Loktanella sp. M215: one gene and its partner. The protein of the gene in region 2 binds, or shares a complex with, the protein of the main gene of each other region. Links are inferred from orthologs where the notes say so. Each region holds a gene or a part of one and is shown on either strand. Other genes may lie near its edges.

The links. The genes of interacting proteins can lie anywhere in the genome.
Region 1: the proteins of trxB (region 2) and trxA are in contact, whole or in part, in a crystal structure (PDB 1F6M), measured with the Escherichia coli proteins. The link is inferred for Loktanella sp. M215 from one-to-one orthologs.

What each region holds. Positions count from the first base shown.
Region 1 is NZ_WMEA01000001.1:994,973-999,589, forward strand. The notes cover bases 697-3,409. They hold trxA (thioredoxin), read left to right. Parts: upstream 697-1,749; coding sequence 1,750-2,070; downstream 2,071-3,409. Other genes in these bases: addA (double-strand break repair helicase AddA), read left to right, coding at 697-1,711; GLR48_RS04815 (hypothetical protein), read right to left, coding at 2,127-3,047; hslV (ATP-dependent protease subunit HslV), read left to right, coding at 3,150-3,409. In the rest of the region: more of addA, read left to right, coding at 1-696; more of hslV, read left to right, coding at 3,410-3,707; GLR48_RS04825 (hypothetical protein), read left to right, coding at 3,704-4,617. UniProt on the Escherichia coli protein: Participates in various redox reactions through the reversible oxidation of its active center dithiol to a disulfide and catalyzes dithiol-disulfide exchange reactions.
Region 2 is NZ_WMEA01000001.1:435,013-440,526, forward strand. What follows is about bases 1,430-4,390. They hold trxB (thioredoxin-disulfide reductase), read right to left. Parts: upstream 3,432-4,390; coding sequence 2,427-3,431; downstream 1,430-2,426. Other genes in these bases: GLR48_RS02110 (bifunctional sulfate adenylyltransferase/adenylylsulfate kinase), read right to left, coding at 1,430-1,836; GLR48_RS02115 (RES family NAD+ phosphorylase), read right to left, coding at 1,978-2,430; GLR48_RS02125 (Lrp/AsnC family transcriptional regulator), read left to right, coding at 3,586-4,086; GLR48_RS02130 (ABC-F family ATP-binding cassette domain-containing protein), read right to left, coding at 4,083-4,390. Also shown: more of GLR48_RS02110, read right to left, coding at 1-1,429; more of GLR48_RS02130, read right to left, coding at 4,391-5,514.

The sequences.
Region 1 (4,617 bases), 560 kb from region 2 along the record:
CCACGAGGACACGCTGCCGGTGAAGGCAGGCGACAGCTATGACCGCCGTCCGGTGCAAGCGGGCGACGTGCTGATCCTTGTGCAAAGCCGTCAGAACCTGCTGTTTCCAGAGCTGATCCGCGCCTGCAAGCAGGCCGGTTTGCCCATCGCGGGGGCAGATGTGCTGCGCGTCGGCGGAGAGTTGGCGGTCAAGGACATCGCGGCCCTGCTGCGCTTTCTGGCGCTACCGGAGGATGACCTGTCGCTCGCTGCGGCCCTGCGCTCGCCCCTGTTCGGCTGGTCGGAACAGCAGCTTTTCACCTTGGCGCATCGCCGCCCCGCAAAAAGCTATCTGTGGGAGGCTTTGCGCAAACAGGTCGATGCGAAGGCCACGACCGACATCCTGTACGACATGCTGGATCAGGCGGATTTTCTGCGCCCCTACGATCTGATCGCGCGGCTGCTGGTGCGACACGGCGGGCGGCAGGCCCTTGTGGCGCGGCTGGGGGCAGAGGCGGAAGACGGGATCGACGCGCTGCTGGCGCAGGCGCTGGCCTACGAATCCGACAATACGCCCAGCCTGACCGGGTTCCTGACGTGGATGGAGACGGACGATCTGACCGTGAAACGGCAGATCGACGCGCAGGGCGACCAGATCCGCGTGATGACCGTCCACGGCGCCAAGGGGCTGGAGTCGCCCATCGTCATCCTGCCCGACACCGCCGAGCGCAAGAACGAGGTCAAATCACAGGTCCTGACGGGGAATGCGCCCCTGTGGAAGACCCTCAAGGCCGAGATGCCGCCGGCCATGGTGGCGCGCCATGACGCCATCGCGGCGGCGCAATCCCGAGAGCGGCTGCGGCTGCTTTACGTCGCGATGACGCGGGCGGAAAGCTGGCTGATCGTCGGCGCTGCGGGCGAGACGGGGAAGTCCGGCACCGCCTGGCACGATCTGGTGGCAGAGGGGATCAGCCAGTCCGGCGGCGCCGAGGCCATGGCCGGCGATCTGGCGGTGCAGCGGGTGGAACACGGTAACTGGCACGGTGGGACGGTACAGACGCCGCCAGTGCGCGCAGGCGTCATGGCGCCGGCCGAGACTCTGGATGCGCTGCCGGAGGCGGTGCGCGCGGTCACGCTGCAACCGTCCAACCTTGGCGGCGACAAGACCATCGCCGGCGAGGGCGAGGGCGAGGACGGCGACGCGGCCTCCTTGCTGCGCGGCAGCCTGATCCACCTGCTGCTGGAACATCTGCCCGCCCTGCCCGCCCCGGACCGGCGCGGCGTTGGTGCGCGTCTGATCGCGGCCACGCCAGAGGCTGACACCGTGCCCACCGACGATCTGATCGACGCGGCGCTGGCGCTGATCGAAGCGCCGCATCTGGCGACGCTTTATGCGCCGGATACACTGGCAGAGGTCGGGATCACCGCGGATCTGCCCGGTCTGGGACGGATGCATGGCACCATCGACCGGCTGATCGTGGCGCCTGACACCGTGACGGCGGTGGATTTCAAGACCAACCGCAACACGCCCGATGTCGCAGAGGATGTGCCCGACGGGCTGTTGCGCCAGATGGGCGCCTATGCGGCGGCGCTGGGGCAGATCTATCCGGACCGGCAGATCAGGACGGCCATCCTGTGGACGCGCCCGGCGGTCCTGATGGACCTGCCCGCAGCCCTGACGACGGCCGCGCTGGCGCGGAGCGTCCTTGACGTTCCCGGGGCGCGTTCATAGGTTCCACCCCTGACACACAATCCGATTGGAGAAGCCCCATGGCTACCGTTGCCGTCACCGATGCCACCTTTGACGCAGAAGTGCGCCAGTCCGACATTCCCGTCGTCGTCGACTTCTGGGCCGAATGGTGCGGCCCCTGCAAGCAGATCGGCCCGGCGTTGGAAGAAATTTCGGAAGAGCTGAAGGGCAAGGTCAAGATCGTCAAGGTCAACGTCGACGACAACCCCAATGCCCCGGCCCAAATGGGCGTGCGCGGCATTCCGGCGCTGTTCGTGTTCAAGAACGGCGAAGTCGTGTCGAACAAGGCCGGCGCTGCACCGAAAGCGTCGATCAAGGGCTGGATCGAAGGCGCGATCTGATCCGGACCATTCGATAGATCAGCAAGGGGCGTCCCGTCGGGGCGCCCTTTTGCGTGTCAGACGGGCCAGCCGTGGCCGCGCAGGACGCTGGTGATCTTTGCGACGGCCTCGTCCGCAGGACGACCCGCGTTGATCGACATCTCTTGCAGGAACCACCAGATGTAGGCTTCGAACCCGGCGGTGGCACGCCAGTTGGCGAAGGCGGCGTCGATGCCGTCGCGCGGGACATTCCCTGCGATGTGATGAAAATCGATCTGCGCAAACAGGACCGCTGGTTTGCGAAAGAAGTATCCCGCCAGCGCGACAGACGAGTTCTGCGTTACGACCAGTTGGCAGGCGTTCAGGCAGGCCACCATGTCCTGGGTGCTGATGCTGACGTTGCCATGCTGGCGTTCCACATCGGACAGCGCGGCCCGGTCGCGGTCGTCATAAACCTCGTTCGGGTGCAGCGTCAGGATGACGTTGTTGTCGGGAAACCGCGCTGCCGTGCGCGCGATCATGTCGATCGGGCTGCAGGACTGGAATGACCGGTGCTTGCGGATCATGCCCTGCAACGGGATGTAGACCGGCCCATCGGTGACCGGGTCCAATTGGGCCTGCGGAAACAGCCGCTTGCGCCAGAAGCCGAAAAACCGCTGCGCAGCCGCGTCGTCAATGGTCTGCGGCTTGAAGGGCGTCAGCGCGACGTCCCATTCCCAGCGCTTGGCAGACGCCTCGATCTGCCAGAAGGGGTAGAAATAGGACCGCCGCATCGTCAGCGCGCGCGCATGGTTCGGGTCATCCATGTGGTAGAGGGCGTAACCGGGTCGATCCACCGCCGCCATCCGCGCATCGTCCGAATTCTCGGTGAAAAAGACCCGCATGCCAGCGTCAGAGACTGATCTGGCGACCAGCCCGATAAAGTTGTGCCGCCCTTCCCGCGCGCTTTTCAGCAAGCCGGGGTCCAGATAGAACGTCACGTCGTCGGGTTGATCCATGGCCGGACGCTACGGCTTGAAAATGGCGCAATCAAGGCCCGACCTTGTCGCATCCAACCACGGCGTCCATATACAAAGTCAGTGAAACACGAAGGAGGCCCCATGAGCCGCGAAGATTTCCCCGGCTGGCACGGGACCACGATCATCGGTGTGCGCAAGGGCGGCCATGTCGTCATTGCGGGCGACGGACAGGTCAGCCTTGGGCAGACCGTCATCAAGGGCACCGCCCGCAAGGTGCGGCGTCTGGCCGTGAAGGGGACCGACGTCGTCTGCGGTTTCGCCGGATCGACCGCCGACGCCTTTGCCCTGCTGGAGCGGCTGGAGAAGAAGCTGGAGGCGACGCCCGGCCAGTTGCAGCGCGCCTGCGTGGAACTCGCCAAGGACTGGCGCACCGACAAGTACCTGCAAAAGCTGGAGGCGATGCTGATCGTGAGCGATGGCAGCGACCTTTATGTCATCACCGGTGCCGGCGACGTGCTGGAACCGGAACATGATGTGACGGCCATCGGATCGGGCGGCAACTATGCCCTCGCGGCTGCGCGGGCCCTGATGGACACGGACCTTGATGCCGAACAGATCGCCCGCAAGGCGATGGCGATCGCGTCCGACATCTGCGTCTATACCAACGGCAACCTGACCGTGGAAACGATCACCGCATGATCGACCGCGACGACCTGCGCGCCGCCACGGCTGCGGGTGTCATCAGCGAGGCGCAGGCCGCATCGCTGGCGACCCTCGCCGACAGCCGTCGCGGTGCGCGCGAAGGTCTGCCGGCAAGCGATGAGCCGTTCGAGCTGTTCAAAGGTTTCAACGAGATCTTCATCGTCATCGGGCTGGTGATCCTGTCTTCGGGCTGGGTCGCTTTCGTTGGCCTTTTTCTAAGCGTCGGCAACCGCAACGGCAGCGCGGTGATGGGCCTGCTGACCGCAGGACTGATCTGGTTACTGTCAGAGTATTTCGTGATCCGTCGCCGCATGGTCGCCCCGGCCATCGCGCTGTCGATCATGTTCGCGCTGACGGCCATCGGCACTTTCGGCGTCTATTTTGCGCAGCCCTTCATGATCGCGCAGCGCGACTTCAGCAGCCTGCCTTGGCCCGCGATCTGTGCCGCTCTGACGGTGCTGGTCTATTGGTTTCGCTTCCGCGTTCCCTTCGCACTGGCGATCGTCGCCGTCGGGCTGTTTATCATCGGTATCCTCTTCGCTGCCATTGCGCGCGGCACGCCTGCAACCTGGGTCGAGCTGTTTAAGCTGTCTGCCAGCGGCCCCTTTGCCTGGGTCACGCTGATCCTCGGGCTTGGGGTTTTTGCCGTGGCGATGTGGTTCGACATGTCCGATCCGCACCGCGTCACGCGGCGGTCGGCGAATGGCTTCTGGCTGCATGTCGTCGCGGCCCCTGCCCTTGTGAATACCGTGGCCTTGTCGCTGCTGGATCAGGGCGGCACCGCGAACCTGATCCTGCTGATCGTGCTCGCCTTCTTTGCCGTCGTGGCCATCGTCATCGACCGGCGGTCGTTCCTGATCGCGGCCATCGGCTATATCGTCACCCTGTCCTTCACCGTGTTCAAGGG
Region 2 (5,514 bases):
GGCGACGTGGATTTCGATGAAGGCACCGAACTGTTCGACATCCTCGCGCACCGCACGGCGGGTCGTGGCATAGGGGGCGATGGGCGCACAGATCGCGATACCGCCGTTCTTGGTGATCTCGGACGCGACATAGCCGATGCGGCGGATGTTCAGGTCGCGGTGTTCCTTGCTGAAGCCCAGTTCAGACGACAGGTTCTTGCGCACGATGTCACCATCCAGCAGCGTCACCGGGCGACCGCCCATTTCCATCAGCTTGACCATCAGCGCGTTGGCAATCGTCGACTTGCCGGAACCGGAGAAGCCGGTGAAGAACACGGTGAAGCCCTGCTTGTTGCGCGCGGGCCGCGTGCGACGCAATTCGGAGACGACCTGCGGGAAAGAGAACCACTCGGGGATTTCCAGACCTTCGGCCAGACGGCGACGCAGTTCGGTGCCCGAGATGTCAAGCACGGTGCCGCCCTCGGGGACTTCATCCGCGGGGAAATACTGCGCTTTTTCCTGCACATAGACCATGTGCTTGAAATCGACCATCTCAACGCCGATTTCGTCCTGGTATTTTTTGAACAGATCCTGCGCATCGTAGGGGCCGTAGAAGTCCTTGCCGGCAGAGTTCTTGCCGGGGCCCGCGTGGTCGCGGCCCACGATGAAGTGGGTGCAGCCGTGGTTGGCGCGGATCAGGCCATGCCAGACCGCCTCGCGCGGGCCAGCCATGCGCATGGCGAGGTTCAGCAGCGACATCGAGGTGGTGGAGGCGGGATACTGGTCCAGCACGGCTTCGTAGCAGCGCACGCGGGTGAAGTGATCGACGTCGCCGGGCTTGGTCATGCCGACGACCGGGTGGATCAGCAGGTTGGCCTGCGCCTCGCGGGCGGCCCGGAACGTCAGTTCCTGATGCGCGCGGTGCAGCGGGTTGCGGGTCTGGAAGGCCACGACCTTGCGCCAGCCCAGCTTGCGGAACAGCGCGCGGAGTTCGTTCGGCGTGTCGCGGCGCGAGCGGAAGTCATAGTGGACGGGCTGCTGGATGCCGGTCACCGGGCCACCCAGATAGACGGCACCAGCGGTGTTGTGCAGGTAATTGACGGCCGGGTGGGCCGAATCGTCAGCGCCGAAGACCTTTTCGGCCTCCAGCTGCTTGTTCGGCACCCATTTGTCGGTGACCGTCATGGTGGCAAGGATCACGCCTTCCTGATCGCGCAAGGCGATGTCGGTGCCGACCTCGACCGTCTCGGCGAACTTTTCGGACACATCAAGGGTGATCGGCATCGGCCAGAGCTTGCCGTCGGACAGGCGCATGTCGGACACGACGGAATCGTAGTCGGCCTCTGGCAGGAACCCCTTCAGCGGGTAGAAGCCGCCGTTCATCAGCAATTCAAGATCGCAGATCTGGCGTGACGTCAGATCGTGGCTGACCAGATCGCCGGCCTCGGCCTTCAGCCGCTGCGCGCTGTCTGGCGAAACGTACAGTTCTGGGATCGGCGAAAGGTTGTTCTGCATGGTCGAAATCCTGTTCAGGGTGAAGGCATAGCCGCTGGCCTGTCCGGTCAGCTCGGCGTGGAGGGCGTCATATTCGGCGAACTTGCGCGCCAGGAACCTGTCGGTCAGGCGGGCCTTCAGCGCCGCGCCCTTGTGGGTCAGGCCGTAGGCCACACGGCTGCGCCGGTCGGCACCGGATTGCTCACCCAGGCTGACGTGACCGTCGGCGATGGCCTGCTTGATCTGCGCGTTCAGCCGCCCCAGCGACACGCCCACCGCCGCCGCCGTCTCGCGCTGGCTGGCAAAGGGCGCCAGATCGAGCTGCCGCAGAAGGCGGAACAGGCCCTCCTCGGCATCGGTCATAAGAACGGGTTTCAGGACAGTCACAGTGCGGCGATTCGATATATGTTCATGCTTGAACGCTCTTTGCCTCAAAAAGTCTGTTCATGAAAGAACAAACTTTGCCCGCAACGGTCTGTGTGCGTTTCCGCGACAGTCGGTGTGTCAGACGGAAGCGGACCAGGCCTGCGCCGGGCCGGCGTCGCGGATTGCGGCAGGGTCGAACAGCACGAGATGAACGAGATCCGGGCGAGAGCGGGAGCGGTACAACAGGCCCTGCGCGCCCCGGTCGCGGGCCATGTCCGACAGCGCCCATGTGGGCGACGGCGCGCCGCTGGCGCGGATGTCCTGCCAGACGATGGAGGGCGCAAGTCCCGCCTCACGCAGATCGACCACCCGCTTCGCCGCGATGGTCAGCGGCACGAGCATGCGCGGGGGGCCGTCGGCCCTCAGGTAGGCCCTGATCGCGATGCCACAGCCCTCGGGCGTCAGCGAGGTGTAGATGGCGGGCTGGCCGTCGTGGTGGAACCGCCCTTCCGGAGAGGGGACGGGCCAGGTGGCGCGGTCGACGGCGGCGGCGTCGATCAGACGCCACGCCGTGCCGCGCCATGCGATCACTCGGCGGCGGCCTCCGGCGCGCCGTAGCCCAACGGCAGTTCCGTGCTTGCGTCGGTTTCGCCCTGCTCGGCCAGGAAGCGTTCCGCATCCAGCGCCGCCATGCAGCCCATCCCCGCAGAGGTCACGGCCTGACGGTAGATATGATCGGTCAGATCGCCGGCGGCGAAAACACCCGGGATGGCAGTGCGGGTCGTGCCCGGCTCGACCTTGACGTAGCCGCCGTGGTGCAGCTCCAGCTGATCCTTGACCAGTTCGGACGCGGGCGCGTGGCCGATGGCGATGAACAGCCCCTTGGCGGGAATCTCGGTGATCTCTCCGGTCTCGACATGCTTCACGCGGACCGCCTCGACGCCCAGCGGATCGGTAGTGCCGACGACCTCTTCGACCGCGTGGTACCAGAGCATTTCGATCTTGGGGTTCTTCAGCAGGCGGTTCTGCAGGATCTTCTCGGCGCGCAACTCGCCGCGGCGATGCACCAACGTGACCTTCGAGGCGAAATTGGTCAGGAACAGCGCCTCTTCCACGGCCGTGTTGCCGCCGCCGACGACGACGATTTCCTGCCCGCGGTAGAAAAAGCCATCGCAGGTCGCGCAGGCAGAGACGCCAAAGCCCTTGAACTTCTCCTCTGACGGCAGGCCCAGCCATTTGGCGCGCGCACCGGTGGCCAGGATCACGGCATCGGCAGTGACGACGCCGCCGCTGTCGCAGGTCGCGGTGAAGGGACGCTTGGACAGATCGAGGGAGGTCACGATGTCATGCACGATGTTGGTGCCCATCGCGCGGGCATGCGCCTCCATCCGGACCATCAGGTCGGGACCCTGCACCTCGGTATCGCCGGGCCAGTTTTCGACCTCGGTCGTGGTGGTCAGCTGGCCGCCGGGTTCGATGCCCTGGATCAGCATGGGCTCCAGCATGGCCCGGCTGGCATAGACGCCGGCGGTATAGCCTGCGGGGCCGGACCCCACGATCAGAACCTTTGTATGCGTCGGCTGTTGGGACATGGTGAACTCCTGCTGGTCTGTGGCCTGATATAGGGCTGCGGTTGCCGTATGAAAAGGCACTGCGGATTGTCAGATGTTGCGCGTGCGTGATAGAATATTGCGTCTCTGCGCCGCAACGCGTAGGAATTGCAAAAGACCTGATAGGATAGACGCGATGCCCGGTGCCAAGCTGGACGAGATCGACCGGATGATTCTGGCGGAACTGCAGGCCGACGGCCGCATGACCAACGTGGAGCTGGCCAAGCGCGTCGGCATCAGCGCGCCGCCCTGCCTGCGCCGCGTTCGCACGCTGGAAGAGCAGGGCTATATCCGCGGATACCATGCCGATATCGACCCGCGCGAACTGGGGTTCGAAGTGCAGGTCTTTGCCATGGTCGGTCTTGTCAGTCAGGCCGAGGCGGACCTGAGTGCCTTCGAGGCCAAGTGCAAGGGCTGGTCGCTGGTGCGCGAGTGCCACATGCTGAACGGCGAGGTCGATTTCGTCCTCAAGTGCGTGGCCCCCGACCTGCGGTCCTTCCAGCGCTTTCTGACCGAAGAGCTGACCAGCGCGCCCAACGTGGCAAGCGTCAAGACATCGCTGGTCATCCGGGGCGCCAAGGACGAGCCGGGCGTGCCCTTCGACGTGCTCGAAGAACGGCTGGCCCGCGAGGCCTAAGCCATTTCACCGGCCAGAAAGGTTTCGGGGTCATCGACCTCGACCAGCCGCCTGCCGATGATCTGCCAGAATCGGGTGCCGACGGCCCGCAGGAACTGCCGGTCGTGGCTGACCAGCAGGCAGGCGGCGCCCTGGCTGACAAGCTCGTCCTCCAGCGCCTCTTGCCCGTCGATGTCGAGGTGGTTCGTCGGTTCGTCCAGCAGGTAGAAGTTCGGCTGTTGCAGGCGCAGGACCAGCATCGCCAGCCGCGCCCGCTGCCCGCCCGACAGCGCTGCAATGGGCGTATCCTGCATCCGGATGTCGATCCCTGCCCCGGCCAGCAGCCCCCGCGCCCGGCTGTCGCCCACGTCAAATTGACCGGCGATGGCATTCATCGGGGTATCCGTGCGGGACAGCTGGCTCAGGTGCTGGTCGGAATATCCCATGCTGACGCTGGGCGCGCATCTGATCTGCGACGCAGCACCGGTCACGGCCGCATGGATCAGGCGGACCAGTTGCGTCTTGCCGGTGCCATTGCTGCCCAGCAGGACGACCCGGTCGCCCGGCGTGATCCACGTCTGCCCCGTGCGATAGAGCAGCCGTCCGTCCGGGGTCGCGACCGCCACATCCTCCAGCGTGACCAGGGCCTTGGCGTGGGTGCCACTGTTGGCAAGGCGGATCTCCCCTGCCCCCTTCTCGGCATGGGCGGGCCAGGCCGCAGCCTCGATCCGGTCGGCGCGCGCGCCAAGCTGCTTGGTCTTGGTGATCAGCAGGTCAGAGCCGGAGTTGATCCCGATGTTCTTGAGCTTTGCCGCCTGCCTGCGCAACTGTTGGGCCTTGTTCAGATCGTTGGCAAAGCGACGTGCGTCGGCGGCGTCCGCCTCCGCCAGCGCGGCGCGCGCGGGGGTATAGGGCAGCGCAAAGCTGCGGCTATCGCTGGCCCGCAAGAACAGGGTGCGGTTGGTGACGGCGTCCAGAAAGGCGCGGTCGTGGCTGGTCACGACGACCGGCACGCTGCGCGGCAGGGCGGCCAGCCAGCCCTGCAACAGGCCGATGCGGTGCAGGTCAAGGTGGTTGGTGGGTTCGTCCAGCAACAGCACATCCGGCTCTGCCACCCAGGCGGCGGCAAGCAGCGCCGTGCGTTGCCAGCCGCCGCTGAGCGTCGACAGGCGCTGCTGGTGCAACTCCTGCGGCACCTGCAGGTCATCAAGGACGACATCCACCCGCCACGCCTCGCCATCGGCCTGCTCCGGCGGCAGGGCGCGCAGGACCACGTCATAAAGCGTCAGGTCGGCATCATCGGGGATCAGGTGCTGACCGACATGGCCGATGCGCAACCCGCGGGCGCGGGTGATTTCGCCTTGTGTCGGATCAATGTGGCCGGCGATACAGCCCAGCAGCGTGGATTTGCCACGCCCGTTGGCCGCGACAAGGCCGATGCGATCGCCC